3 regions of the Providencia lanzhouensis genome follow, and region 3 is predicted to be linked to each of the others. Evidence: predicted binding sites of a transcription regulator. Region 3 holds the regulator's gene; each other region holds the start of a gene.

Region 1 (10,043 bases), 1.5 Mb from region 3:
ATGTAGAAGAAAACGTAAAAGCGGCGGAAGCACTTGGTATCAAAGGTGTTCATGTCTTGAATAAAGACACCGTTCCTGAATATTTTCGTACTTACGACTTTAGCGCCGAAGTCGAATAATCCAGTTCTTAATAAGGAGTAACGGTGACGTTACTCTTTTTTTTATCGAGTACCCATGATTGCATTAATCCAAAGAGTCACTCACGCGAGTGTGGTTGTTGATGAAAAAACAGTAGGGCAAATTGGTCCTGGTCTTTTAGTTTTGCTCGGTGTTGAAAAAGACGATGATGAGCAGAAAGCAAAACGCCTTTGTGAGAAAGTCCTTGGCTATCGTATTTTTAGCGACGAGCAAGGCAAAATGAACCTTAACGTTCAACAAGCTGGTGGAAGCTTATTAGTGGTTTCACAGTTCACGTTAGCCGCAGATACCAAGAAAGGGATGCGCCCAAGTTTCTCAGGCGGTGCGGAACCGGCGAAAGCGGATCAGCTGTATCAATATTTTGTTGAGCAAAGCCGTGCACAAGGCGTCGTGGCAGAAACCGGTGAATTTGCGGCGGACATGCAGGTTAGCCTGACCAATGATGGCCCCGTGACTTTTTGGCTACAAGTGTAGAAAAATCGCTTAAGGGAGGGGGAGAGATGTACCACCTACGGACACCAAAAGATGAACTTGAATTCGCTGCATACTACCAATTTCGCTGGTCAATGCTGCGAGAACCGTTCAAACAACCCCTTGGCTCTGAAAAAGACGGTTATGATTTAACCGCTCACCATCAAATGGTGGTTGATGAAAAAAATCGCATTTTGGCCATTGGGCGCCTATATATTAATGCCGATAATGAAGGCGCTATTCGCTTTCTCGCGGTTAATCCTGTCATGCAAGGCAAGGGTTTAGGCAAACTGATTATTATGGCGCTTGAAACCATTGCAAGGCGAGAAGGTGTTAAACGCATTGTGTCCAGTGTTCGAGAAGAAGCCGTACCTTTCTTCGCCAAAATGGGTTTTGAACGTCGTGGCGAAGTCACCGGGGAGCTAAAAACCCCAGTTCGACACTATTTGATGATCAAACCAATTGAAACCCTTGACCAAATTCTCCATCGTCCGGATTGGTGCGGTGAGCTCCAGCAAGCTTGGCACAAGCATATTCCATTGAGTGAAAAAATGGGTGTACGTATTGAACAGTACACAGGAAAGCGCTTTGTGACGACAATGCCAGAAGCAGGCAACCAAAACCCTCATAATACTATTTTTGCTGGAAGCCAGTTTTCTCTCGCCACGTTAACTGGCTGGGGAATGATTTGGTTGCTGCTACAAGAGCATCAATTAGGCGGAGAAATTGTTCTAGTCGATGCCAATATTCGCTACGCAAAACCCGTTAGTGGGCGTCCAACCGCAGTGGCTGATCTATCACACCTTAGTGGGGATTTAGATCGCCTCGCCCGAGGAAGTAAAGCGCGGGTAAAACTAGAAGTGCATGTGAGCAATGCAGAAAACCAAGTGGGTGCGGTATTTAGCGGCATATACATGGTGCTGCCAGAAACGAAAAAAGAGAAAAGCGAATAATGTTTTTAGGTGGCTGACTGTTTTTGGTGAAGAATCGAAAAAGCAGGCAATCCGAAGGGATGAGCCTGCTTTTTTATTGCTTACTAACTCACTGCTTTATTGAGTAGCCATATCAGGAACATGCCTATCAACAGGGTAGGTATTTTCTGCTGGTACAGTGTGTGATTCTAGCTTGGGTTGGGATTCTGCTGATGGCTCTACGGGGGCGACGCCAGACGCCACATGGCCATCAACCACAGTACGCAGTTGAGCGCTTCCTTGAAGTGGCTTAGCGGTTAATTTTCCGTTGAGGCTTGATACTAGAGGTGATGCGAGTAAATCCCCTTGTAATGAAGCCTCGAAATCTCCCCACATTTGTGGTGAAAAGCCTGACCAACCCCATTGGTTTAAATCACTTAAATCAATGTTGGTCCCTGATGCACGTAATTCAAAAGGTACTTTATTTGGCTCTTGCTGTGCCAGTAAACCAATTTTTGCGATACCACGGTCAACGCTGCCACTGAGGCTTGCGGCGGCACGCCCATTACTTCCTGCAATTTCTAAAAGTGGACGACGGATCATCACCTGGTTGATGGTACCTGTATCGGCATTGAAAGTAGCTTGCCCCTTCCAGATTCCCCACTGTTTCTGTTTGATCAGGTCAACATAGCGAATGTTGCCGCTTAACGCGGTAAATTCGAAAGGAAATTCAGGTTGAATATTCATCAGCAAAGATTGCGTGACGGTAAAATTATCAATGGCGAATGTGGATAACCACGCTGGTGTGGGTTGAGCAAAGAACGACAGCCAATTATCTGGCAAGGTATACAGAACCCCAGCGAGCGTACCGTCAGTGATGGTCAGTGATTTATCATTACGTTGCCAAACCGCACTGAGGTTAAAAATACCTTTATTGTAGTAGCCGGAGAGCTTATCAACATTGAAGTTATCACCGTCAATGTTCAGCTCACCGATGAGCGTATCAATTTGCTGGTCTTGGATAACCAATTGATCGACATTGAAATTAATATGGCTTTTCGAGCTGCTCCAACTCCCTCTCACCAAGGCAATTTGATCGACTTCGCTGCTCAGACCCGACAGTGCCCAATCGCGCCCTTGAATATCTACATTGGTTAGTTGTAATTGGTTGATTTGCAATGTTCGGTCACTGTTTATTGCATCAAACAGCGCATCAAAGGTTAAGTCATTCTGCCAGCCCACTTTATTCATCGACAGGTTATCAATGGTGATAGAACCGTCAGCAAACCATTTTCCTTTACCCGTGATCGCCCCATTATTGAGGTAGCCGCTGATTTGGCTAAAATCTGTTACCTTTTCTTGTAATTTCCCCGTGACCGCGACATTTCTAAAAGGGAGAGAATTCAAGGTTAATTGATTGGTAGTAAAGCGAAAATCACCATAACCAAATGGATTTTCAGTTGTTGGTTTCCATGGAGTTATACCCCCAGTAAACCCTGCGACTTGAACGGTGCTTTTGTCTTGAGTTAATTGAATCTGGCTATTTTCAAATTGTAGGACTTTTGCAGAAAGCGGTAACGGCGATGTGTTCTCGGTAAAGTTTGCAGATAAGTCTCCTTGAGTGATGGTTAAGCGTTGAATAGCTTCGCCACTGAAAATATGCCGCCAATTGACATCCACCACAATTTGCCGAGCATCTAATTCTAGCTGCTTGTTGCTTGATTCAATCTTAATGTCTTGGAAAATAAATTTACCCGGATCGGAGAATTGATGTCCCATAATGCCGACGTTAATGTCATAAGGCGTAAATTTGCTCAGAAGTTGGCTGGCGTAACCTGCTCCCCATCGAGTTTGTAAGGCAATATAGCAGGCAAGAAATACAATCAAAAGAAGCAGAAAAATATAGCCGAAAAACCTCAGTAACCCTTTCACGTTTGTCTGCTCCCTTATTAATCAGATAAAAATATAAATTGCCGATATGTTTAATATATCGGCAACTCAAGGATAGCATACAGAAGAACCGCCGGCGTGTTCAACTCTTGCGGCGGTATAGGGAATTATTTTTCGTGAGGGAAAATCAAGTTCAGTACAATCGCAGTTAAACCACCTGCTGCAATACCGGATGAAAACAGGGTTTTCAGCCAGTCAGGCGCAAATTGTAGGATTAACGGTTGCTGAGAAACCCCCATTCCTACGGCTAGAGACAATGCAATGATCATAATTGCGCGGCGATTGAGTGGCTCGCGAGAAACGATACGCACACCGGACGCAGCAATTGTGCCGAACATCACAATGGTAGCACCACCTAGAACAGGTTCAGGAATTTGTTGCACAAAACCTGCCACTGCTGGGAACAGACCCAGTAGCACTAGCATCAACGCCACTAAGTAACCCACATAGCGGCTAGCAACACCTGTTAATTGGATAACGCCATTATTCTGACCAAAGCAGGAGTTAGGAAAGGTATTAAACACCGCTGACACCATAGAATTTAGTCCATTGGCTAATACACCGCCTTTAATACGTTTCATATAGAGAGGTCCGCGTACTGGCTGCTCGGAGACATCTGACGTTGCTGTGATATCACCAATGGTTTCTAGCGACGTCACCATAAAAATTAGAATTAGTGGAATGAGTAAATTCCAGTCAAAAGAGAGACCATAATAAAAAGGTTCAGGGATCGTAATCAGAGATTGATTGGCATCACTGGCTTGCGTAGTTGGCAGCATATTCATCCACCAAGCAGCAAGGTAGCCTACTGCCATTGCAATCACTAATGATGCAACGCGTAAGTACGGGTTCTTCTGGCGAGTTAACAGGATAATGACGGCTAACACAATGCCTGCAAGAATGAGGTTATCAGGGGAACCGAATGTGTTATCGCTCAGTGCACTGTAACCCCCACCAATTGAGGTTAAACCGACTTGAATCAGTGATAAACCAATGATCATGACCACAACACCAGAAACCAGCGGCGTGATAACTCGGCGAGCTAAATGTAAGAAACGCGATAAGATAACTTCGGTCAGTGCTGCGACCATTAATGTGCCGAATAATGCCGCCATCATGGAAGGGATATCGGCTCCGCCTTGCTTGAGTGCAACTCCCCCCATAATCAACGGTGCAACAAAGTTGAAACTGGTGCCTTGAATGGAAAGTAATCCTGAGCCGACAGGACCCCACGCGCGGATCTGAATCAGAGAGGCGATTCCTGAAGCAAACAATGACATGCTGATGATTCGCTGGGTGTCATGAGCGGGTAGCCCAAGTGCTTGGCAGATAAGCATTGCGGGGGTAATCACCGCGACAAACATCGCTAATAGATGCTGTCCAGCAGCAAACAGCGCCTGAGGTAAAGGTGGCCTATCTTCAAGGCGATAGATCAGTTCGCTTTGGTTTTGTACTGTTTTTTCAACATTTTGTTCTTCAGATGCCGTTGCGTTCATTATTCCAATTCCACTAGCAAAAAGCGCATTTTAAAGAGAATAATACAAAAAGCAATCGGTTGCGCAAAAAAATTAAGGTGGATATTAAACTAAGAGCGTCACATTTTTATATGTTTTAACTTGTATTTATCGCGATTTTTTTTTCTAATCCATGCACCTGCTTTTGGCGTTTTAAGGAAAAAAATAACGTCTAATTAGTTTTAAATAATATTAACAACAGACGAGGTACATAAATGTATCATCTCGATGTCTACGGCACTCTGGTCGCTGCTACACTCGTGCTATTACTCGGACGTAAACTGGTAAAGTCAGTTTCATTTCTTGAAAAATACACTATCCCTGAACCCGTTGCAGGGGGATTATTAGTCGCTTTTACCCTGTTAGTGGTTAAGCAAGTATTTGATTGGAGCCTCTCCTTCGACTTATCACTGCAAGAACCGATGATGCTCGCATTCTTTGCGACCATTGGTTTGAATGCTAACTTAGCGAGCTTAAAAGCTGGCGGTAAAGCATTGTTAATTTTCATTTTTGTCGTTGTCGGTTTATTGCTAGTTCAAAACACAGTCGGTATCGCACTTGCGAAATTATTAGGTTTAGACCCTCTTATGGGGCTATTAGCCGGCTCAATCACTTTATCCGGTGGACATGGTACAGGCGCCGCTTGGGGTAAAATCTTTACTGAAGATTATGGCTTCAAGAGTGCAACTGAAGTTGCAATGGCTTGTGCAACCTTTGGTTTAGTACTTGGAGGGCTTATTGGTGGCCCTGTTGCACGTTTCTTAATTCGCAATATCCCAACACCTGGTACCGCGGATGAGGACAAAGATGTTCCTACCGCATTTGAAAAGCCACAATCCAACCGCATGATCAACTCGATGGTGTTGATTGAAACTATTGCGTTGATCGCTATCTGTTTGCTAGCAGGAAGCTGGATTGCAGGGCTACTATCAGGCACCGCATTTGCACTGCCTAAATTTGTTTGCGTATTGTTCGTCGGTGTTATCTTAAGTAACAGCCTATCTTTACTTGGTTTTTATCGAGTATTTGACCGCGCGGTTTCTGTGATGGGTAACGTCAGTCTATCCTTATTCTTAGCCATGGCATTAATGAGTTTAAAACTGTGGGAACTGGCGTCTTTAGCAATCCCAATGTTAGTCATTCTCGGCGTTCAAGCTTGCGTTATGGCAGGATATGCGATTTTTGTTACCTTCCGTGTGATGGGTAAAAACTATGATGCTGCTATTTTAGCGGCGGGTCATTGTGGTTTCGGTTTAGGGGCAACACCAACCGCTATCGCTAACATGCAAGCGGTAACCGATAAATTTGGTCCATCTCATCTAGCATTCTTAGTCGTGCCGATGGTAGGGGCATTCTTTATCGATATTGTGAATGCGTTAGTGATTAAGTTCTACTTATGGTTGCCAGTTTTCCCAACGATTGGCGGCTAGTACAGAACAAGTATTGAAGTAAATACAAACATATATAACTAAATGTATAAATAAAGCAGGTATTGCCGTGGACATGGATGTGTTCACGGCAATTTTCATTTTAAGGAAGGAAAAAGCTTAAGCGTGGCTATATTGCTCGCGCTCAGGGAGCCAGCGTTCAATAATCTTTTGAGCATGCTCAGGGTAGTTTTGTTGAATATGTCGTGCCAACCGTTGCACTTCTGGCAACATATATTGATCTCGTAGCAAGTCTGCCACTTTAAAGTCCGCATTCCCTGTCTGCCTGGTACCTAGCAGCTCTCCGGGGCCTCGAATTTCTAAGTCTTTTTGGGCAATCACAAAGCCATCATTACTGTCTCGTAAAACTTGTAAGCGCTGCTTGGCGGTATGAGTGAGTGGCGTTTTATAAAGTAGCACACAGTGAGATGCGACAGAGCCACGACCAACCCGCCCCCGTAGTTGGTGCAATTGTGCTAATCCAAGCCGTTCGGGGTTATCAATAATCATCAGGCTTGCGTTCGGAACATCCACCCCGACTTCGATAACGGTGGTAGCAACAAGTAACTGTATTTCGTTATTCTTAAATGCCGCCATAATGCTTTGCTTTTCGGCGGGTTTCATTCGACCATGGACTAGTCCAACTTTGAGTTCAGGTAGGGCCAACGCGAGTTCTTCGCTGGTAACTTGGGCAGCTTGCGCTTCAAGTACCTCTGAGTCATCAATCAATGTGCACACCCAATAAGCTTGCCGTCCTTCCTCTAAACAGGCTTGGCGAACGCGCTCGACAATATCACTACGTCGGGTGTCTGGAATCGCCACAGTAGTGACCGGAGTTCTTCCTGGTGGAAGCTCGTCAATCACTGAGGTATCGAGATCGGCGTAAGCAGTCATTGCCAGCGTGCGTGGGATTGGCGTAGCGGTCATGATTAATTGATGTGGGTGGAATCCTTGCTGTTCACCTTTCTCGCGCAAAGCGAGCCGCTGGTGAACGCCAAAGCGGTGTTGTTCATCAATGATGACTAACCCTAAAGAGTGAAAGCTCACTTGCTCTTGGAAGATGGCATGGGTACCGACTACCATCGAGACTTCACCACTCGCAATGGCATCTTGTTGTTGCTGGCGGGCTTTACCTTTTTGTTTACCTGCTAACCAGCCTACTTTGATACCTAGAGGTTCAAACCATTGCTTAAAGGTATTTGCGTGCTGCTCTGCAAGAATTTCAGTCGGTGCCATTAAGGCAACTTGTTTACCATTTTCAATGGCACACAGTGCGGCTAATGCAGCCACAAGTGTTTTACCGGAACCGACATCACCTTGGATCAAACGCATCATTGGGGCATTTTTTCGTAAATCAGTTTCGATTTCTGCTACGACGCGTTTTTGCGCGTTAGTTGGTGAGAACGGCAAATTTGCCAGTAAAGGCGTTTTAAACTTTCCAGATGAAACCAATGGTTCAGCATAGAGCCGTTCATTGCCAGCCCGAATGGCAAGCATACTTAAATGGTGAGCCAGTAACTCTTCGAGGATCAAACGCTTTTGGGCTGGGTGATGCCCTTTTTCCAACTCTTCTAACGAAACATCCGGTGGTGGAGTGTGTAACAGTCGGATGGCATCGGGGAGGCTAATTAGGCTACGGCTGAACTCTTCGGGCAGTAACTCTTGAATATTGCCACTTTCTAACATGGTGAGCGCTTGCTCCATCACTTTACGCAGTGTGGCTTGGCGGACACCTTCGGTTGTCGGATAAACCGGAGTTAGGTTCTCTTGAAGGGCGATATTATCCGTTTCTTGAGAGACTTTATATTCAGGGTGAATAATTTCAGGTCCTGTATTACCACGACGCACTTCTCCGTAGGCAGTCACTTGGCGACCTTCGGCTAAACTGTTTTTCATTGCAGCAGAGAAGTTGAAAAAACGCAGCGTTAGGTTGCCTGTACCATCGCTGATCAGGCAGGTCATCATTCTTTTACGTCCAAAAACGACTTTGGTTTGTAGAACGTGACCAGTGATAGTGGCTGTTGTGCCGGGCATCAAGTCTTTAATCTGATAAAGACGCGTATGATCTTCATAACGCAGTGGAAAATGCAGAAGCAAGTCCTGAACTGTGTTCAACCCGATTTTACTCATTTTTTCTGACTGGCTGGCACCAATGCCATGAAGTGAAGTCAGTGAAATGGTATTAAGCAGACCACGGTTCATGTTGATTCCTTAACTGAGTTGTTTTCTCTTCATTTTTTCAGAAAGCTGCATTTGTGCCCACCAAGCATCATCAGCTTCTATCTGACCTTGCTGATTGATAAATGGGCGAGGAAGCCCTTTGCGTTTAGCAACTTCAGCCAATACAGGATAGCCGCCTTCAAATAGCCATTCTTGTTGTTCTTGCTCAGATAATAGACTATTTTCTCGGTCATACATGCCTGCGAGTTGGCGCTGACGTTGGGCTTCATACAAAATAAGTGCAGAGGCGACAGAGACATTGAGTGACTGCACCATACCAACCATTGGGATGATAATATGTTGATCTGCAAGGGCTAATGCCTTATCCGAGATACCCGTTTTCTCTTGTCCCACCATAATACAGGTTGGGCGGGTATAATCAATTTCTCGAAAATCGACAGCCGTATCTGACAGATTCGTGACTAAAATCTGCATACCTTGGGATTTTATCTGAGTAATGGCGCTTTCGGTGGATTGGTGCGAGATGACTTTTACCCAACTATTACTTCCCGCTGCAGAGGAGACGGAGAGTTTAACCTGTTGGTCTGGCCAAATGGCATGAATTTTATGGATCCCGACTGCATCAGCACTGCGCACAATTGCAGAAACATTATGAGGCTTATGAATTTCTTCAAGACAAAGTGTTAGGTCGGGCTGCCGCATCGCCATCATTTGGCAAATGCGGCGATAGCGGCGTTCATTCATAGTGAGAGTTCGTATTTTTAATGATATCGACTAATTACGGTTACGGCTGACGCGTAGAACATCTGGCATGATACGAATTTTACGCATCACGTTAGCCAATTGAATACGGTTTTTAATCGACAAGCGAATAAAGGCGCAGTAAACACGACCATCTTTCTCTTCAGTGTTCATGCTTTGAATACTTGAGTTCGCATCATTGATAGCGGCGGTCAAGTTAGCAAGGGCACCTTGATGGTTTATCATATCAACTTTAATTTCAGCGATAAAATCCGTGTCTGTCTCGGTATCCCACTCAACAGCCATAAATTTATCCGGTTCTTTCTGATAACCACGGATATTACGGCAAGATTCATGGTGAATAACCAATCCTTTACCTGGGCTAATATGCGCAATAATTGGGTCGCCCGGGATAGGACGGCAGCATTTAGCAAAGGTAATTAAGACTCCATCAGCCCCTTTGATGGACAGCTTATTACGGTTCTCCGTAATCACTGGTTCTTCAACGGCACTTGACTGAGCACTCTGAGGGTTACTTTGCAAGTTACGAGCTACTACAACACTCATGGCATTACCTAAACCAATTTCGGCAAGTAAATCGTCAATAGAGTGGAGCTTCATGCGAGCTAATTCGGCATCAATACTTTCACGAGGTATATCCGTGATTTTGGTGCCTGTACCTAGCGCATGATTGAGTAGGCGACGACCTA
Region 2 (10,043 bases), 1.5 Mb from region 3:
CGGATGTCAGCGTTGCGATAGTATCTTGCAGAATATCCAGTTTTTGCTCCGCCGTTGGCAGGTCTTCATCTTTAATTTTACGCTGCGCTGCAAATAAATTCGGTAAATGCGCATAGTTGAAAACGCTTAAACGATCGGGAGCGAGCTCCGCCACTTTTTTCAATGTAAATGCGAAGCTTTCTGGGGTTTGTTTTGGTAAACCATAAATTAGGTCGATACTGGTTGAAGTGAAGCCAGTCTCTTTGGCACGTTTAATGAGCGCAAAAATAAACTCTTCATCTTGCTCGCGGTTAACCAGAACTTGCACTTCTTTATTAAAATCTTGAACACCCATGCTTAGGCGGTTAAAGCCTTCACTGCGCAGATGGTCAATCATGTCGAGTTCGATTTCGCGGGGATCCACTTCGATGGACATCTCGGCATCAGGCGCAAAATGAAAATGTTTTTTCAGCAAGCCAACTAAATGGCTCACTTGCACCTTGTCTAAATACGTTGGTGTACCACCGCCCCAGTGCATTTGAGTCACTGTACGATTTTTAAGTAACGCGGCACGCTGGATAATTTCTTTTTCAATGACTTGTAAATACTCATCCGCTTTATGTTTTTGGCGAGTAACTAGCTTATTACAGCCGCAGAAATAGCACAGTTTGTGGCAAAACGGGATATGCACATACAGAGACAAAGGACGGTCAGGATAACGCTGGGTTGCCTCAACAAAAGCCTGTTCGTTGTAGTCTTGATTGAACTCTAAGGCTGTTGGATAAGAGGTATAACGTGGACCTGAATAGTTATATTTCTGGATGAGAGAGAGATCCCAAACGATATTTTGCTCTGACATTGATATTCCTTAATTGACCACAAGCTCGAAAGCATCACTGTTAATTATATCTCTTTAGATTATTTTTTAGCTATTTATGTAAAGAGTCTATACCGCAAAGATTATAGCGATGTTAGGAAAAACAGATTTGATGCAACATCAAAGAAAAGGAAGATAGGCGAGAAATTAAGCAGAATTCCTCCCGTTTACCACGGGAGGAACGAATAGAGAGGCAATTATTTACTTTTTAAGATGCGCATAATGTCATCAAATTTCTCTTCTTCCTCTTCATCACCGTCTTCGTCCGCATATTCAATACCGAGGATATTCATCAGTTCATCGATGCGATCTAAGCAGGTATCAACATATTGCTGCTCTTGCGCAGTAATGGTTTCGCCATCTTCCAGTCGTGCCAGAATCTCATCTAAGCGATCGTTGCTTTCCAGCATTTCCAGTTCTTTTTCTGGCGTCAGTTTTTCTTTAGCAACTGGCTTTTCTTTCACGACAGGACGCGCAACTGGCTGGTTACTTTCAACCACCAGTGGAATTGGTTTTTTACTGCCAATACGTGGGTCAGCCTGAACATTTTGCCCATTTTTTTGACCATTCGAAGCACCGTCTTGGTTACGGCTACCAGACTTATGCCCGCGATGTTTTTTCTCGCGTTTACGCTCACGACCTTCTGCGTTGAGCTCTTCTTTCGTCTTACGGTATTTTTTCTTCAGTTTTGCGGTCGGTTTTTTCGGTGAATTCATGGTTTGCTACCTTGATAAAATCAGTTTCTGCAGCGGAATCTAGCAGGATCCCTTAAGCAGCGAAAGCACTACTTTGCAATTTAGGTGAATTTTATCTCACTTTGCATTCGCAACAGTACTTTAATGATTATACCTTAAATAATTTGAGTTGCATGCAAGCAACAAAAAGGGAGAGCCTAACTAGCTGTATCGCCAGAAAATAGAGAGTCACCTTGAGCAATGCTCTAAATAACTCAAGTTGCCTAAGCATTTCAATGCTCTAACTAGCTATATCACCAGAAAATAGAAAGATATCCTGAGTAATATTCTAAATAATTCAAGTTGTGGCTAGGCGTCAATCGAGGTTATCTCGGGGAGCATACATAAGTATGTGACCCGAGTAGCCGAGAGAAGACAACAACGCCACAGCTTGAAGTATGACGAATATTAGGCGTCGACGAGAACCATTTTGAGTAAAAACATCGCCGCGACTAAAATTACACACAGACCCAGATCACGCCAGCGCCCTGTACCAATCTTCATCGCACAATACGCGATAAAGCCTAGCGCAATACCTTCTGTAATCGAGAAGCTAAATGGCATCATGACCGCAGTAATAAACGCTGGAACGGATTCCGTTAAGTCATCCCATTTCACGCGCGTTAAGCTTGAAGTCATCAGAACACCAACATAGATCAGCGCGCCTGCGGTTGCATAAGCAGGAACCATGCCTGCCAGCGGAGAGATAAACATCGTCAGCAGGAATAACACACCGACGACAATCGCGGTTAAACCTGTACGACCGCCCACCGATACCCCTGAAGAGCTTTCGATGTACGCCGTTACAGACGAAGTTCCCATTGCAGAGCCTGCCACAGAACTTAAGCTATCCACATACAGCGCTTGTTTCATGCGAGGGAAAGTTCCACGCTCGTTGGTAATACCCGCTTTGTCTGTTACCCCAATCATGGTGCCCGAGGAGTCAAACAGGTTCACTAACATAAAGGCAAAGATAACCCCAGAAAGTGCCAGATCCAGTGAGCCCGCAAAGTCCACTTGTCCAACAACACTGGTAATGCTTGGTGGCATTGAGAAAATGCCCGTATATTTCACATCACCCAGCGCTAAACCAATCAGCGTCGTCACGGCGATAGATACCAATACTGCCGCATGAATATTACGCGCAGCTAAAATGGCAATAATGAAAAAGCCTAATGCCCCTAACCACACATTATGGTGAGTTAGGTTACCAATTGACACTAAGGTATCTGGGTTTGCGACGATAATACCGGAGTTTTTCAGTCCCATCATGGCGATAAACAGACCGATACCGCTGGTGATCCCCACACGTAAACTCAGGGGAATATTAGCGATAATCCAGTAACGAATACGGAATAACGTTAGAATAAATAAGCCAACTGCGCCCCAGAATACCGCCCCCATAGCGACTTGCCATGAATAGCCCATCGCCCCAACGACCACAAAGGCAAAGAAGGCATTTAGCCCCATCGCGGGTGCAACAGCAATAGGTAAGTTAGCCAGTAAGCCCATTAAAATACTGCCGATGGCTGCGATTAAGCAGGTGGTCACGAATACCGCTTTGATATCCATGCCAGCGACGGACAAAATTTGTGGGTTAACGAAAACGATATATACCATCGTCAGGAAGGTGGTGAACCCTGCAACGACCTCTGTTCTTGCGGTGGTGCCGTGTTCTTGTAATTTAAACACACGCTGAAACAGACCCTGCGATTGCGAGGAGCCAGATGATTGATTAGTCATTAAAATGCGCCTTGTCGAAATGTCATGCCCTAGATTGCCAATGGATGCGTGGTGGGCACGAAAAAAAGTTTTTTTCGGCTCATGGTACAACTAAACGATGCAAAAGAAAACGATTGCGTCATTTTAAATAAGTCGTATTTCCTAACTGACTGATACTGTAAATGAATATCGAGGGAGATATGGCGGTTGTCATACCGCCATTGAGGGATTAAGCCGCCTTTGTGCGATTAAGAAAGCGCAATCAGCTTTTGACGTCGCCAAAACAGCCAACCGCGTTTTGCTGAACGGCTGCGCGCTGCACTTTTATCACTGAGCTTTTTCGCCACTTGATTGGCAATAATTTCTACTGACAGGCACATCACAAAGTAGATAAATGCCACAAACAAGAACACTTCCAGCGGATAGATCATTTCACGGTTATTCACCTGTGTTGCTAAGAATGACAGCTCTGCCACTCCCACAATATACGCCAGAGAGGTATCTTTAATTAACGCAACCCATTGGTTAATAAAGGAAGGCACCATCATTCGTAATGCCTGAGGTAACACCACATTCCACAGAACTTGCCAGCGGTTAAACCCGAGAGAAAGCCCAGCGTTCCATTGCCCTTGACCGATAGCTAAAATTCCCGCTTTCACGCCGTGCGCTAAATAGGCTGAAGTGATCAGCGCTAATGCGCACACCACCGCCGTCACGCCTGGAATTTCCGTTCCGAAGACAATAGGCAGTAGGAAGTAAGTCCAGAAAATCAACATGATGACGGGAATGGCGCGGAAAAAACCTAAAACGGCGGCAAATAAATTCATCCAGAAGCCACGTAGCATCGCCAGCGCAATACCACCCAATGTGCCGAGGACAATAGACGCAGCGCCAGCCAATACGCTCATAATCAGCGTCAGTGCTGCCCCTTCCAAGGGACCATCAGGATAAGCCCCAAATAGCAGATATTGCCAGTTATCCGTAATGACTGAAAAATCCATCTTATACCCCCTGGGCCAATTGACGCTGTTGTCGCCACTGACCCCAGCCTTCCATAAATGCGATGATTGCAATGTACAGTACTGTAGCTAAACCAAATGCAGCAAATGTTTGTAATGATTGGCTATCTACTTGGCGTGATACATAAGAAAGCTCAGCCACCCCGATCGCCATCGTTAATGACGAGTTTTTGACGACGTTCATGTATTGCCCTAACAGCGGCGGTAACGCGATTTTTACGGCTTGCGGTAAAATCACTAAACGCATGGACTGCCATGATGTCAGCCCTAAAGCAAGAGCTGCTTGTTTCTGTCCTTGACGCACTCCTCGGATACCAGAGCGCACTTCTTCCGCAATGAAAGGTACGGTGTATAGCGTTAAGCCGACAAATCCGGCTAAAAATTCAAAGGATGGCCAACCCAATGTTATCCCTAAAATTTCAATTTCATGGGGAGTATTCAGCCATTCCATCGCTGATTCAGGGAGAATTTCTCCCGAGGCGAAATACCAGAAAAACAGTTGCACCAGTAGTGGCGTATTACGGAAAATCGAAATATAAACGGTCACAAACCAGCGTAGCGGCGCGATTTGGCTGTCTCTTGCCGAGGCGGCAATAAAACCTAATAGCGTGGCAGCGATGATCGTACAAATCGAGATCCAGACTGTAAGCAAAAAGCCATAGCCAAACCACTCAAGGTATTGTGGTGCTAGTAGATGCGCAGACCAGAAGTCACCGCTGAAAAATTTGTCGAACATATTTCGCCTCGCTATAACTGACAACCCCTGCAACATGGCAGGGGCGTTTACTCTCACTAAACTGCATGACTAACTTAAGATTTAGGCTGCTCGCTCAATGGGGCAAATTTGAATTCACCACGTGGTTGTGCCGCTTTGGTGTCTGGACCAAACCAACGGTTATAAATCTCGTTCGCTTTGCCTTCTTTCTCCAGTTTCAGCAAGGTAGCATTCACGTTTTCAATTAAACGCGTTTCTCCTTTGCTCGCGCCTAGCGCTTGGTACTCTTTGGTTAAGCTAAATGGTGAAATTTCAAAGTCTGCTTTCACTTTTTCTGGCAAGTTACCGAGCAAGCCCACCAGCTTCGCATCATCTTGGGTGATCGCTTGTACGTTACCGTTACGTAGCGCTGCGAAAGCTTGCGGGGTATCGTCGTAAGAGATAACTTTGGTATTCGGGAAACGTTCGCGCAGAGTCACTTCCTGAACAGTTCCTTTGTCTGCACCAATACGCAGTGGAGCGATATCTTCAGGGGTTTTCAGTACGCCTTTACGCGCGATAAATTTTTGCCCTGTTGCAAAGTCAGGAATGGAGAAATCCACCTGTTTTGCACGTTCATCTGTAATTGTGAAGTTGGCACCAATCAGGTCAACTTTGCCGGATGTTAACAGTGGAATGCGGTTAGCTGGGTTGGTTGGACGCAGCTCTAATTTCACGCCAAGATCATCAGCAATCGCTTGGGCGATATCGATATCATAGCCAGCGAGTTTCTTGGTTTTAGGATCAATAAATCCGAATGGGGGATTACTGTCAAAAACAGAAATGCGGATCACTCCCGCTTGTTTAATATCATCTAATTTATCTGCGCTAGCGACATTCGCTGTCAGCGCCAGACCTGCAACTAAAAGTGCGGAAGTAAGAAAACGAGCTTTCATTGAATACCCCTAACGGTAAATTTGTGTAAATCGACCATCACAAGCTATCAACTATTTCTTAGCACTTGAAATAATATTAAATAATATATTTATATCAATTTGGAATATGAATAGACATAAAAAAAGGGGCGAAAATCCATCGGAGCGACCCCTAAAATGTTGCAGATTAAGACTCTTATCGAGCAAGAAGAAAATGAAGAAGATGAACACTGAGGTGGCCAGCACCCCAGTGGTTTAACAGTTACTCTTTGTTGCTGTCTTTCGAGCTAGTCAGCATTTTTTCAAGGCTGTCTCCACCTACATGGCGGAAATCTTGCCCTTTAACATAGTAGAAAATAAATTCACAAATGTTCTGGCAACGGTCACCGATACGCTCAATGGAGCGAGCACAGAACAGCGCAGTTAAAACACTTGGAATGGTACGCGGGTCTTCCATCATATACGTCATTAACTGACGGACAATCCCCTCGTATTCTTGGTCTACCTTTTCATCTTCACGATAAATACGGATAGCTTCTTCCAAGTCCATGCGCGCAAAAGCATCTAGCACGTCATGCAGCATTTGCACGGTATGGCGACCTAATGACTCCAAGCTCACCAACAATGGCTGGTGCTGCTGAGAGAATTTTTCCAGTGCGGTTTGGCAGATTTTATCCGCGACGTCACCGATTCTTTCCAGCTCAGCGATGGTTTTTGAGATTGCCATAATCAAACGCAAGTCGCTCGCGGTTGGCTGGCGCTTGGCGATGATTTTGACGCACTCTTCATCGATTGCCACTTCCATCATGTTGACTTTATGGTCATTGGCAATCACTTCTCGCGCTAGGGCTTCATCCTGATTATGCATCGCAGTGATAGCCTTGGTGAGCTGCTCTTCAACTAGCCCTCCCATGGTCATCAACTCAGTATGGATATGTTCCAGTTCAGCGTTGAACTGCCCTGATATATGTTTGTTGTGGTTCAGCGTATCCATCGTCGGCTCCATATCAACCGTAGCGGCCAGTAATATAATCTTCAGTTTGTTTCATTTCTGGGGTGGTGAACATCTTGTCAGTGTTATTAAATTCCACCAACTCACCCAAGTACATAAATGCCGTGTAATCAGAGCAGCGTGCCGCTTGTTGCATATTGTGGGTAACGATCACCACGGTATATTCTGATTTCAATTCACTGATCAGCTCTTCAATACGCCCCGTTGAGATTGGGTCCAGAGCAGAACATGGCTCATCGAGTAACAGAACTTCTGGGCGAATGGCGATACCACGCGCAATACACAGACGCTGTTGCTGACCACCAGAGAGGCTGTAGCCGCTTTGGTGAAGTTTATCTTTGGTTTCATTCCACAGTGCCGCTTTTGTTAGCGCCCACTGCACACGCTCGTCCATTTCGACGCGGGACAGCTTTTCAAACAAACGCACACCGAACGCGATATTGTCGTAGATAGACATCGGGAATGGCGTTGGTTTTTGGAACACCATACCGACTTTTGCACGTAATAACGCGATGTCTTGTTTATCAGTCAGGATGTTTTGACCATCCAGTAAAATTTCGCCTTCTGCGCGTTGCTCACCATACAGTTCGTACATTTTGTTGAAGGTACGCAGCAGTGTGGATTTACCACAACCTGATGGGCCGATAAACGCAGTCACTTTGTTCTTTTCAATGTCTAAAGAGATATTCTTCAGCGCGTGAAACTTTCCATAGTAGAAGTTAAGGTCACGAACTTTAATTTTACTGTTTGCAATATCGTTTGCATTAATCATGGCTACTTCTCTCTATCAATTCTTTTATTCGTCTGGGATTAGTGTTTTTTCTGTGCAAACACAACACGGGCAATGATATTGATTAACAGGACACATAAGGTGATTAGGAGAACCCCTGCCCATGCTAATTGCTGCCATTCAGAGAACGGACTCATTGCAAATTTGAAGATAGTCACTGGTAAGTTAGCAATTGGCTCATTCATGTCGGTGCTCCAGAATTGGTTCGAGAGTGACGTAAACAGCAGCGGTGCGGTTTCCCCCGCAATACGCGCGATAGCCAACAAAATACCGGTAATAATCCCAGATACAGATGCTTTTAATGTAATGGATAAAATCATTTTCCATTTTGGTGTGCCCAGTGCATATGCCGCTTCACGCAGGCTATCAGGCACGAGCTTCAACATGTTCTCAGTGGTACGAATAACAATTGGGATTTGCAGTAATGCAAGTGCAATTACCCCCGCCCAACCCGAGAAATGCTGCATTTGAGCCACCACAATGGTGTAAACAAACAGACCAACCACAATTGAAGGCGCAGATAACAGAATGTCGTTAATAAAACGCGTCACCGAAGCTAACCACGATTTGCGACCATATTCCGCTAAGTAGATACCCGCTAAAATCCCTAATGGTGTTCCGATAACGGTCGCCCACAAGATAAGCAATCCACTTCCCACAATGGCGTTCGCCAAACCACCGCCTTCAGTGTTTGGCGGCGGTGTCATTTCAGTAAACAGATTGAGGGACATACCATCAATCCCTTTGGTTACCGTGGAGAATAAAATCCACACTAACCAGAACAGACCAAATGCCATCGTCAGCATGGAGACTAATAATGCCATTCTGTTGACTTGACGGCGCCATGCTTGGCGGCGTGCACGCTCTTTTTGATTCACTACAACAGGTTCAGAAATCGACATATTAGCGTCCCTCATTCTTAGCAAGGCGCATTACCATCAGCTTGGAAATCGCCAGAACGATGAAGGTAATCACAAACAGAATTAAACCAAGTTCCATCAATGCCGCCGTGTGTAAACCACTTTCCGCTTCAGCAAATTCGTTCGCCAGCGCAGAGGTAATACTATTACCCGGCATAAACAGTGAAGGGCTATCGAGCTGGTAAGTGTTACCGATGACGAAGGTAACCGCCATGGTTTCTCCCAATGCACGACCTAGCCCCAGCATCACACCACCAATCACCCCATTACGGGTATAAGGCAGAACGATATTCCAAATCACTTCCCATGTAGTACAGCCAATTCCATAGGCTGACTCTTTCATCATCACAGGAGTTTGTTCAAATACATCGCGCATTACAGAGGCGATGTAAGGAATGATCATAATGGCAAGGATAATACCCGCCGCAAGAATACCAATACCAAACGCAGGACCGGTGAACAGTTCGCCAACAATTGGAATGCTCGACATGACATTACCAACTGGTTCTTGGAAGTATTCTGCAAATAACGGAGCGAAGACAAACAGTCCCCACATACCATAAACAATACTTGGGATTGCAGCGAGAAGCTCAATCGCAATACCTAATGGGCGTTTTAACCAGTTAGGCGCTAGCTCTGTTAAGAATAATGCGATACCAAAACTCACGGGTACGGCGATAATCAGAGCGATTAATGATGTGACGATGGTGCCGTAGATAGGCACTAATGCACCAAACTGCTCTGCTGGCGCATCCCACTCTTTATTCCACAAAAACGAAAACCCGAATTTCTGCATACTTGGCCAAGATGCGAAAATCAGGGAAATAATAATGCCACCAAGCATGAGGAGAGTGATTAGCGCTGCTATTTTAACTAATGCACTAAAAATCACGTCGCCCGATTTACTAGGGGCTTTGAATGCCGTTATTTTTTCGGCCATGCGCTTTGTTCTCATTCCATGCCTACTTTTCAGTAGGACTTACGTTACTACGGTGAATAAGCGGGAGCTATTCCTCAGCCCCCGCTTACCCTTTTCCAACCCGAGGGGCACTTAGAACAGTGCTTTACCTTGGCTATCTTTTACTTCTGTTTTCCATGCTGCACGTACTGCGGTCACAACTTCTTGAGGTAACACAGCGTAATCTAATGCTTCTGCTTGTTTACCGCCTTTGTCGTAAGCCCAGTTGAAGAAATCAAGAACCGCTTTACCTTTCTCAGCATCCGCTTGTTGCTTGTGAACTAAGATGAATGTGGTTGAGGTAATTGGCCATGCGTTAGCGCCTTCACGGTTAGTCAGGTCTTGTGCAAATGATTTAGACCAATCCACTTTTTTCGCTGCTGCGCTGAAGCTTTCACCTGTT
Region 3 (10,043 bases):
AACATTTACCGCCTTACCATAAAATGCTGAAAATTACGCCAATTATCGCGTTGAACGTAATAAAACGACACTGTCAGGTTGGCGATGGATCCACAAAATTCGTGTTGCCATACCAATAGCCGCCGCAGTGAGCCCGATAATAAATCCTAACCAGAAACCTTTTGGTCCCATCGGTTCGGTAATGAAGTCGGTTAACGCCAAAACATAGCCAGACGGTAAACCTAGAATCCAATATGCTGTAAAGGTAATAAAGAAGATTGAGCGAGTATCTTTATACCCACGTAACACACCAGCACCAATGACTTGAATAGAATCTGAAAGCTGATAAAGCGCTGCATAGAGCATCAAGCTAGATGCTAAAACAACTACTTCAGGATTCTTGTTATACATCATAGCGATAGGTTCGCGGAACGTACTGGTAAAGATGGCCGTTAAGCAAGCTAAACTTAATCCTACCGCTAAACCAGTATAGGAAGAGACTTTTGCGGCATCGGTAGATTGACGTCCCAAGTTATAGCCAACTCGAATGGTGACAGCGATACCCATTGATAATGGGAACATAAACATCACAGAACTAAAGTTAAGCGCTACTTGGTGACCCGCGACCGCAACAACTCCTAAAGGAGCGACCAATAGGGCAACAACCGCAAACAGGGTAACCTCAAAAAACAGCGCTAATCCAATCGGTGTTCCGAGCACAATAATGCGTTTCAGGATATCTGGATTTGGTGCGCCTAATGGCTGAGCAGGGCGAATATCTCTCTGATTTGGTGCGTGTTTAACATACCATCTCATCATCAGGCACATTGCCCAATACACCGTTGCTGTCGCCACGCCGCAACCAACACCACCTAAGGCAGGTGCTCCAAAGTGACCATAAATGAAGATATAGTTCACTGGAATATTGACCATCAAGCCAAGAAAACCAATGACCATGCCAGGTTTGGTTTTTGATAACCCTTCACACTGGCTACGGTACACTTGATAAAATAGGTAACCTGGGGCTCCCCACATAATCGCGTGTAGGAAACGAACCGATTTATCGGCTAACTCTTGGTCAATATGAGGCATGTTGCTAATGATCAATTTACTGTTATATAACAGTAACATGATACTAACGCCTAAAATAAAGGCTAGCCACAAGCCTTGTTGAACTTGGTCGCCAATTAGGTTTCTGCGACCTGAACCGTTCATTTGAGCGATGATTGGCGTGAGCGCCATGAGAATACCTTGCCCTAATAAAATAGCAGGCAACCAAATAGAAAAACCAACAGCCACAGCTGACATTTCGATTTCGCTAACACTTCCCGCCATGATGGTGTCCACAAACCCCATGGCGGTTTGGGAAAATTGGGCAAAGAAGATAGGGATACCGAGAGCCAACAAGCTACGCGCTTCTGTAATATATTTCTGCACGCATACACCTTCACAATAAGTTTCGAATTAAAAAAAGAAAAAAGCGGAATGAAAATCTATGATTTACTAAAAAATCAGATAGTTAATGCTAACCCCTTATTCTATCTCTTTTATGTAACCAATCCAACATAGTTATAGATAAGAATAATAAAACAGCAGATTAGTATAGAAACCGTTTAAATGTTTTGTGATGGCAGCATAAATATAACCACTCAAATAAGATAGATCTCTGAAAATTCTTAGGTAAACTGAGTTCATTAATTCACTGCACTGAGAGTCATTATGTTTACAGGCATTGTTCAAGGAACCGCTCCAATTATCTCAATCACGGAAAGAGCTAATTTCCGTACTCATGTCATGAAATTCACACCGGAATTATTAGTGGGTTTAGAAACCGGTGCATCCGTTGCGCATAACGGTTGCTGTTTAACGGTGACTAAAATTGAGGGGGAGTACGTTAGCTTTGATTTAATCAAAGAGACATTGCGCCTCACTAATTTAGGTGACTTAAAAGAAGGGGATGTGGTTAATATTGAACGTGCTGCGAAATATGGTGATGAAATTGGCGGACATGTGGTTTCGGGTCATATTGTAACCACCGCAGAAATTAGTAAGATTTTCACCTCTGAAGATAATCATCAAGTTTGGCTATCTATTTATGATAAAGCCTTGATGAGGTATATCTTGCATAAGGGATTTGTGGCGATTGATGGAATCAGCTTAACGGTCGGAGATGTTATCAACAACCGTTTCTGCGTGCATTTGATCCCAGAAACGTTGGCGAGAACAACACTAGGTAGCAAACGACTGGGTCATAAAGTCAACATTGAGATTGACCCACAAACTCAAGCTATTGTTGATACTGTTGAGCGTGTTTTGCATCAGAAAGAACAAGAAATGTTATTGAAGCAGAAACAAGAGAGTGATGACTCAGTAGATAGCGAAAAATCGTCAATCTAGTTTTGACCTGATAAGATTATAGCTCTATGCAGAGCTATAATCTGTTGAATCGGTAGGTAATAAATTCACCGGAATATTCTATTACTTCTCACTAAAATTGACCGAAAAAATGGCATTGTCACGTTCAATCGCGTCAACAAGTTGTTTGAAATGAGCGCTTTTTTGATACATTTCTAATGCTTGTGCATTTTCCCACTCTTCAAACACAATGTAGCCATTTTCTTTTGCCATCAGGTCATACTGCAAACATCCTTTTTCCATCCGGCTGCGTTTGGCAATTTCGCTAACGATTTTCTTCGTTAAATACCCGTCCTTTTTTTCGGTAGTGATTTGGGCATATACAACAATACTCATACCATTCTCCTTATGTACTCAGAACTATCTTAATGGAGACTTTGTTTTTGTATTGTAAAAAAGCGAATAATTTGACTTTAAAAACGCCGATGGTGTCATGGTAAAGTAACGCTTAAAATCGCGATAAAAGTGGGATTGATCATAATAACCCGTTTCAAACCAACGATAAGTATCTTGTTCCTTTACCATGGTTTTCATCACTTGCTCTAAGCGACAATTGATCTGGTACCGTTTTGGCGTGATCCCAAATTCTTTTAAAAACTCTTTTTGAACTAAGCGTGCGCTGTAGCCAATATCATCGGCAATTTCGGTAATTTTTTTATTTGGATTGCGATAAAGGGAATCGATAACTTGGTCAATAAAATGGTTTTTTTTTGTTGCTTTAGTGACATAAAAACACGAATTCAACTCTTTAAAAGAAGAATTGGCCAATGCTTTAAACCAGTTATCACTCCAAACTTGGCTAAGCGGAGTAGGGATATCCGTATAATTTAACGTGCGTTGGGGAAGTAAAAAACGTAGGGCATCGTGGCGAATACGTAGAACCATCACGCTGGCATTATTCGGGATAGCCGTAAATATATTGACTCTGGGGATGATTAACTGAAATGGATTGACGGATGTATGTTCGTGAGTCGACATACTGATATTTTCAGTCGAAACCCATATTTCAGCACCTGTGCCTGGGAAGATCTTAATAGCATCAGTAAATTTCTTGATAATCAAAACTGAACTAACAAATTCTTTTAATTCATCAGGAGGATAATACTGTTTCAGCATGGCTCTTCAAAACGTCATAATTGAATATGCTAATAATAGCGTGTTATAGGGAAAAAATTAACTCTATAAACGATATATTAACCAAATAACGTTTTATTAAAAATCAGTTCCGTTATTAATAATAGTAACGGAACTGATTTTTATGATGCCAAAAAATAACGTTAACTAACGATTAGTCATGCTGATATTCAGTGTGCTTAATCGCATTATTGGATTTGCTGGCACAACGCTGCATGAAATAGCCTATAATCATTGGGATTACAGTAAATGCCATCACACCAGTTGTAGCGAGTAAAGGGTCAAATGTAAGAGCAGACACTAATAAACTGGCTAAGAAACATAACCCTAACTGTAACGCATTTTGTAGTGCAGCAGCCTTACCACTAGCAGATGGGAACGTATTGAGGGCTTTGGCGACTGCAATTGGGTATGATGCTCCGTTCATTGCTGCCATAAAGCAAAATGGAACCAAAATCATGGTTAATGTTGGCTGCGTATAAATCGCCATCACAAAGAGAATAATCATACTAACGGCATAACCCGCTAGCAAGATTGGGAACAACGTTTCAGCGCGAACTTTAGCTAATACGAAGCGGCAGCCGTATCCCCCGACAATAAATGCCAGTGTTTGAGGAATATAACTCAGGCCGATATCCGCAGGGTTAAAGCCCATATTGCGTAGAATAAACGGCGAACCCGTTAGCCATGCAAAAAAGCCAGCGCTACATGCTGCGTACACAAGTACGTTACCACTGAAAACAGGGGAGCTTAGCAAGGTAGCAAAGGAAACTTTGGTTTGTGGCTGGTTTTCTTCTGCGATGACTTTCGGTGCCACTTTTTTTAGCATCAAAGTCGGTAGCAGGAGTAAAACGCCCACCATCATCAGCACGATGAAGATAAATTCCCAGTTTTTGTGTTCAAGCACCCAGGCACCTAAAAGTGGCGCTAATGCAGGAGAAAGCGCCACTAAAGGCATAATAGAGGCAAATACTTTTTGGGTATCAGCTTCGTTATAGCGGTCGATAACGAGGGCCTGCCATAAAACCGCAGCAGAACAAACGCCAACGGCCTGCAAGAATCGAAGGATTAATAACTGAGTGGCATCGGTGACCCAAATCATTGCTAGGCAGCTAATAATGAACAGCGAAAGCCCAACAATGAGAATAGGTTTGCGTCCTAATTTATCTGAAAGGGGTCCCCATAATAGCTGGGCAAACGCGAAGCCCGCTAGAAAGATACTTAATGATGCGCTGATAGCGCCTTCAGTCGTATTTAAGGTTGTTTGCATTGAACCAAAGGCAGGCAGATACATATCGATGGCTAAAAACCCCAGCATGCTTAGGCCAGCAAGATAAATCAAAAATCCAGAGGAGTTTTTTGTCGCAGTATTTGTCATAGTTTTTGCTTAATCTATATTTAAAATAATGTTGATAGTTATCTTATTGTATAGGCTATTTTTTTACGTTGTGAAACGGTAATATTTGGACTCTGCTATCAAATAATTTGAAAGGAAAGAAAATGTGGTCAGCTCATGCACTTGAAGTCATAGACGCAGTTGCTCGAACGGGAAGCTTTAGTGGTGCTGCGGATGAGCTGCATCGAGTCCCTTCAGCGATCAGCTACACAGTAAAACAAGTCGAAGAATGGTTAGCAGTTCCGCTATTCGAACGTCGTCACCGTGATGTGGTATTGACGGAAGCCGGGGCTATCTTTATTAAAGAAAGTCGAAGTGTTATCAAAAAAATGATTGATACTCGACATCAATGCCAACAAGTCGCCAATGGATGGCGCGGACAGTTCAGTATTGCTGTTGATTGCATCGTAAAACCGCAGCGTACGGAACAGCTGATTTTGGATTTTTATCGTCATTTCCCTGATATTGAACTGTATATCCACCCTGAAGTGTTTAATGGAGTTTGGGATGCTTTAGCCGATGGACGTGTGGATGTTGCGATTGGAGCGACCCGTGCTTCACCAATTGGAGAGCGCTATAGCTTCCGTGATATGGGCTTTATGTCATGGCGTTGTGTTGCGAGCCCCGATCACCCATTAGCAAAAATTCAGGGCAAACTGACAGATGATCAAATGCGTGAATATCCAAGTTTGTGCTTAGAAGATACCTCAAGAAGCTTACCGAAAAGAGATACTTGGGCGCTGGATAACCAACGTCGCTTAGTTGTGCCTTACTGGGAAAGTGGTTTAGCGTGTTTGGAAAATGGCCTGTGTGTGGGAATGGTTCCTGAGCACCGTGCAGCGCCATTGTGTGCAGAAGGTAAGCTTGTTGAGCTGAAATTAGCACAGCCGTTTCCTGAAAGCCCTTGCTGCTTAACGTGGGTTGAGAATGATACATCTCCAGCGTTGAGATGGCTTCTTGACTATCTTGGTGATAGCGAAACGCTCAACGCGGAGTGGTTTGCGAGCTAATGTGCTGAGGTAGACTTAGCGGCGATAATCAATAAATGGACCGTCAGCCACGGAACGGCGCTCAACTAAACGCGGATGAACTTCAATCGTTTGCGCATCTTCGCGTTTATTCACAATACGATCGAGCAACATCGCAAACGCCATTTGACCTAAACGCTCTTTTGGCTGGTGAATTGTGGTTAATGCAGGCGTGAAATAGCGTGCATTACGCACGTTATCATAACCAATAATGGAAATATCTTGAGGGACACGTAATCCCATCTCGTCAGCCGCACAGATTGCCCCCATCGCCATGATGTCTCCACCACAGAAGACTGCCGTTGGGCGGTGCTTGTTACTGAGGATCTGCATCATCGCTTTATAGCCTGATTCTGGCTCGAAATCCCCTTGAACAATCCATTCATCTTTTAATGTGACTTTGCCTTCTTCCATGGCTTTTTTGAAGCCGGTTAAACGCCCAATACCTGTATTTCTTTCGAGAGAGCCAGGGATCACGCCAATTTCACGGTGACCACGGTCAATAAGGTAACGACCCGCTAAGTAACCACCGTGGAAAGAGTTATCAATAATACTGTCAGTGAAATCCCCGCGAGAGGTACCCCAGTCCATGACGACCATTGGGATATTTCGGTAATCTTCCAACATACCTATCAAGGTGTCAGGGTATTCTGAACACATCACAAGTAGCCCATCGACACGTTTTTGTGCCAACATTTGCAAGTACGCTTTTTGCTTACCTAAGTTATTGTGAGAGTTACATAAAATTAGAGTATAGCCTTTCTCATAGCAACTATTCTCGACAGACTCGATCACTTCTGCGAAATAGGGGGCTTCACTTGATGTTGCCAACAGACCAATTGATTTGGTGTGGTTGACTTTTAAACTACGCGCAACCGCACTCGGAGAATAATTGAGCTCTTTGATGGCGGCCCAAACGGCTGTTTTTGTATCATCAGCGACAAAACGCGTCTTGTTGATAACATGGGAGACGGTTGTGGTAGAGACGCCCGCACGTTTCGCCACATCTTTAATTGTTGCCATGAGAAGAAAAAACTCCTAACCAAAACTTGGTCTCTAAAATAATTCTAGTTAAATAATTACCTGCATATTGATGCATAGTACCTTTGCTGGCAATAATTTAGCGATTTGTTGTCGATTTTGTCTGATCTAGCGCAAAAACGAAAGAAATAATTGATGTTATAACATGTGATATAGACACTGGTTTTACGTTTTTGTGCATGTATACTGAAATAACCTTTTTATTTTATGGTTATTTGATAATTCAATTTCTTTATATGAGAGGGTCTCATGGATACAGATTTTAAATATGGATTGCTAGCTGCGTTTGGCTCTTTAGCTGTAATTATTTTGTTTGCTGTGCACATTTTCTGATTTCATTTCCATCCTATCTACTAAGGATGAGAAATAATTAAGGGCGAGTATTATACTCGCCCTTAGTCATTTTAGATCTGAACTAAAATTAAGCCAGATTTTCTTCAACAAATTTCCAGTTAACTAACGCCCAGAAGTTTTCTAAGTATTTTGGACGTGCGTTACGGTAGTCGATGTAGTATGCGTGTTCCCAGATATCAACAGTCAGAACTGGCTTATCGTCACCAGAAATTGGTGTTGCCGCGTTAGACGTGTTAACGATAGCCAGGCTGCCATCTGCTTTCTTCACTAACCAAGTCCAACCTGCACCGAAGTTTTTAACTGCGGCATCAGTGAATTGCTCTTTGAACTGAGCAAATGAACCGAATGCTTTGTTGATAGCTTCTGCAACTTTACCGGTTGGCTCGCCACCTGCATTTGGAGCCAAGCAGTGCCAGTAGAAAGTGTGGTTCCAAACTTGAGCCGCGTTATTGAATACGCCAGCTTCAGAAGTTTTAATGATTTCTTCTAAAGACAGACCTTCAAATTTAGTGCCTTTGATCAGGTTATTCAGGTTAACAACATAAGTGTTGTGGTGCTTACCGTAGTGGTATTCTAAGGTTTCAGCAGAGATATGAGGTTCTAAAGCATCTTTAGCATAAGGTAGAGCTGGTAATTCAAAAGACATTGCGTACTCCTTGATTGCTTTTATTCAGTGTTTAGGGTGTTTGCTCGTAAAATGAGCGAAATTAAATGTACTTCTATTAATTAATCTACTTCTAGTGTAGTGACGTCGAGCCGTGGTGAGCTATTGCGCCGCATTGTAAGTCATGATTTATCATAACAGAATACAGGTTACAGTAAGAAAAAACCTGTTCCATGATGCTATTTATGCCTTAATTGTTAGTAAGTTGCATAATAATTATTCCACTGCGTGTCGTTATTGTCATTGAAGAGCAGGGAAATACATCAAGTGTTATTAATTTGCTAATATATTAACAAATAACTCTCATGATTACACGGCAAAAACACCCAGAGTGAATTTTTTATAGTAAAAAGAAAACGTTGCTATTTGCTTTTCACCTTTTGAGTACAGCAAATAGGAGTGCTATAGTATTCACCTTATAAAACTGGCATATTGTATGAAACAATCACGGAACAATTTGCGATGTTTTGACTATGCCGGCGATTACACCGGTCAATGTGTTCTGTCTAATGAGTTGCCTTGCAAATGATTCAAAGTGGCTCAGTGACTGCAAAATCAGCACCCACGTTTTAGGATATAAAATGACAACTATCGAAAAAATTGAGCGCCAAGTTAAAGAAAATCCAATCTTATTATACATGAAAGGCTCTCCAAAACTGCCTAGCTGCGGTTTTTCTGCTCAAGCTGTTCAAGCTCTGTCTTCTTGCGGTGAGCGTTTTGCTTACGTTGATATTTTACAAAACCCAGATATTCGTGCAGAGCTACCAAAATATGCTAATTGGCCAACATTCCCACAGTTATGGGTTGGTGGTGAGTTAGTTGGCGGTTGTGACATTATCGTTGAGATGTTCCAACGCGGCGAATTACAAGCTCTGATCAAAGAAACTGCAGACAAATACCGTCCAGCAGATGAAACCATCACTGAGTAATTAAATGGTTGAATAGGCTTTAATGCTTATATTGATGAAAACCGTATTAGCCTAAAACTAATACGGTTTTTTTGTTTTTAGGGGGCGAGGTTATTGAGGCTCACTAGGTAGTGGCCATCCACCTAATTTTTTCCATTTATTGACTAACTCGCAAAATAATAGCGCGGTACGGTTAGTATCGTATAGGGCACCGTGGGCTTGCTTGCCATCAAATGGAATACCTGCGGTGACACAAGCTTTTGCAAGAATGGTTTGTCCAAAAACTAATCCACTCAGTGCGGCGGTATCAAAGGTTGCGAAGGGATGAAATGGGTTACGTTTTAACCCAGAGCGTTCTGCCGCATTCATAACAAAGCTGTGATCAAAATTTGCGTTATGAGCCACCATGATCGCGCGATTGCAATCGGTATTCTTCATACCTTTTCGAATTGTTTTAAAAATGGCATGTAATGCTTCATATTCACTCACTGCACCACGTAGGGGGTTCGTGGGGTCAATGCCAGTGAACTCCAGTGCAGAGGGCTCCAAATTCGCACCTTCAAATGGTTCTACATGAAAATGCAGCGTTTCATCAATGGCTAGCCAGCCATCTTTGTCCATTTTGAGTGTAATGGCCGCTATCTCTAATAGACCATCAGTTTTAGGGTTGAACCCACCAGTTTCAACATCTATAACGACAGGGTAGTAACCCCGGAAGCGGTTAACCAGTGAGTTAGGGTTATTTTTTTCAGACATTAGGCTTTCAATTTACAGTTTCTGGTTGGCTTTCATTATGCCAAAGGGAATGCATTTTTGCAGGTAGATACTGAAGATATTTTAGGTGATGGTTATCACCACCTAAAATATAAAATGTATGTGAGGGATTAATTTCCTAATCCTTTGCTCGCACTTTTATTTTCGATGAGCTCAATTTTATAGCCATCTGGATCTTCAACAAATGCGATAACGGTTGTACCACCTTTGACTGGACCAGCTTCACGAGTGATATTTCCACCTGCTTGACGAATGTCTTCACAGGTTTTAGCAACATTATCAACACCTAATGCAATATGACCATAAGCATTACCTAAGTCATATTCTGTTACGCCCCAGTTATAAGTTAA

What was found. Region 3 encodes PurR, which represses purine synthesis genes. Its sites were predicted from a motif close to CANGCAAACGTTTGCNTG; they were not measured.
Region 1: a site for PurR is predicted at 5,015-5,032, ahead of gltS (sodium/glutamate symporter). Genes of this name have one in related genera too.
Region 2: a site for PurR is predicted at 3,436-3,453, ahead of ACIH2S_RS01225 (NCS2 family permease). Genes of this name have one in related genera too.

The regions. Positions count from the first base shown of each region.
Region 1 covers NZ_CP174123.1:298,854-308,896, forward strand. The annotation lists gene yihX (glucose-1-phosphatase) at 1-119, shown strand, start outside; gene dtd (D-aminoacyl-tRNA deacylase) at 175-612, shown strand; gene fabY (fatty acid biosynthesis protein FabY) at 639-1,562, shown strand; gene ACIH2S_RS01385 (AsmA family protein) at 1,659-3,452, opposite strand; gene ACIH2S_RS01390 (uracil-xanthine permease family protein) at 3,578-4,966, opposite strand; gene gltS (sodium/glutamate symporter) at 5,200-6,414, shown strand; gene recG (ATP-dependent DNA helicase RecG) at 6,532-8,613, opposite strand; gene trmH (tRNA (guanosine(18)-2'-O)-methyltransferase TrmH) at 8,623-9,336, opposite strand; gene spoT (bifunctional GTP diphosphokinase/guanosine-3',5'-bis pyrophosphate 3'-pyrophosphohydrolase) at 9,367-10,043, opposite strand, start outside.
Region 2 covers NZ_CP174123.1:261,355-271,397, reverse strand. The annotation lists gene hemN (oxygen-independent coproporphyrinogen III oxidase) at 1-838, opposite strand, end outside; gene yihI (Der GTPase-activating protein YihI) at 1,054-1,572, opposite strand; gene ACIH2S_RS01225 (NCS2 family permease) at 1,999-3,333, opposite strand; gene ACIH2S_RS01220 (amino acid ABC transporter permease) at 3,561-4,313, opposite strand; gene ACIH2S_RS01215 (amino acid ABC transporter permease) at 4,315-5,067, opposite strand; gene ACIH2S_RS01210 (ABC transporter substrate-binding protein) at 5,142-5,981, opposite strand; gene phoU (phosphate signaling complex protein PhoU) at 6,223-6,954, opposite strand; gene pstB (phosphate ABC transporter ATP-binding protein PstB) at 6,968-7,744, opposite strand; gene pstA (phosphate ABC transporter permease PstA) at 7,783-8,664, opposite strand; gene pstC (phosphate ABC transporter permease PstC) at 8,666-9,622, opposite strand; gene pstS (phosphate ABC transporter substrate-binding protein PstS) at 9,734-10,043, opposite strand, start outside.
Region 3 covers NZ_CP174123.1:1,751,446-1,761,488, forward strand. The annotation lists gene ACIH2S_RS08235 (MATE family efflux transporter) at 43-1,416, opposite strand; gene ACIH2S_RS08240 (riboflavin synthase subunit alpha) at 1,699-2,376, shown strand; gene ACIH2S_RS08245 (putative quinol monooxygenase) at 2,458-2,730, opposite strand; gene ACIH2S_RS08250 (helix-turn-helix transcriptional regulator) at 2,755-3,510, opposite strand; gene punC (purine nucleoside transporter PunC) at 3,683-4,906, opposite strand; gene punR (DNA-binding transcriptional activator PunR) at 5,029-5,934, shown strand; gene purR (HTH-type transcriptional repressor PurR) at 5,950-6,975, opposite strand; gene ACIH2S_RS08270 (YnhF family membrane protein) at 7,243-7,326, shown strand; gene sodB (superoxide dismutase [Fe]) at 7,415-7,993, opposite strand; gene ACIH2S_RS08280 (Grx4 family monothiol glutaredoxin) at 8,593-8,940, shown strand; gene rnt (ribonuclease T) at 9,031-9,675, opposite strand; gene gloA (lactoylglutathione lyase) at 9,804-10,043, opposite strand, start outside.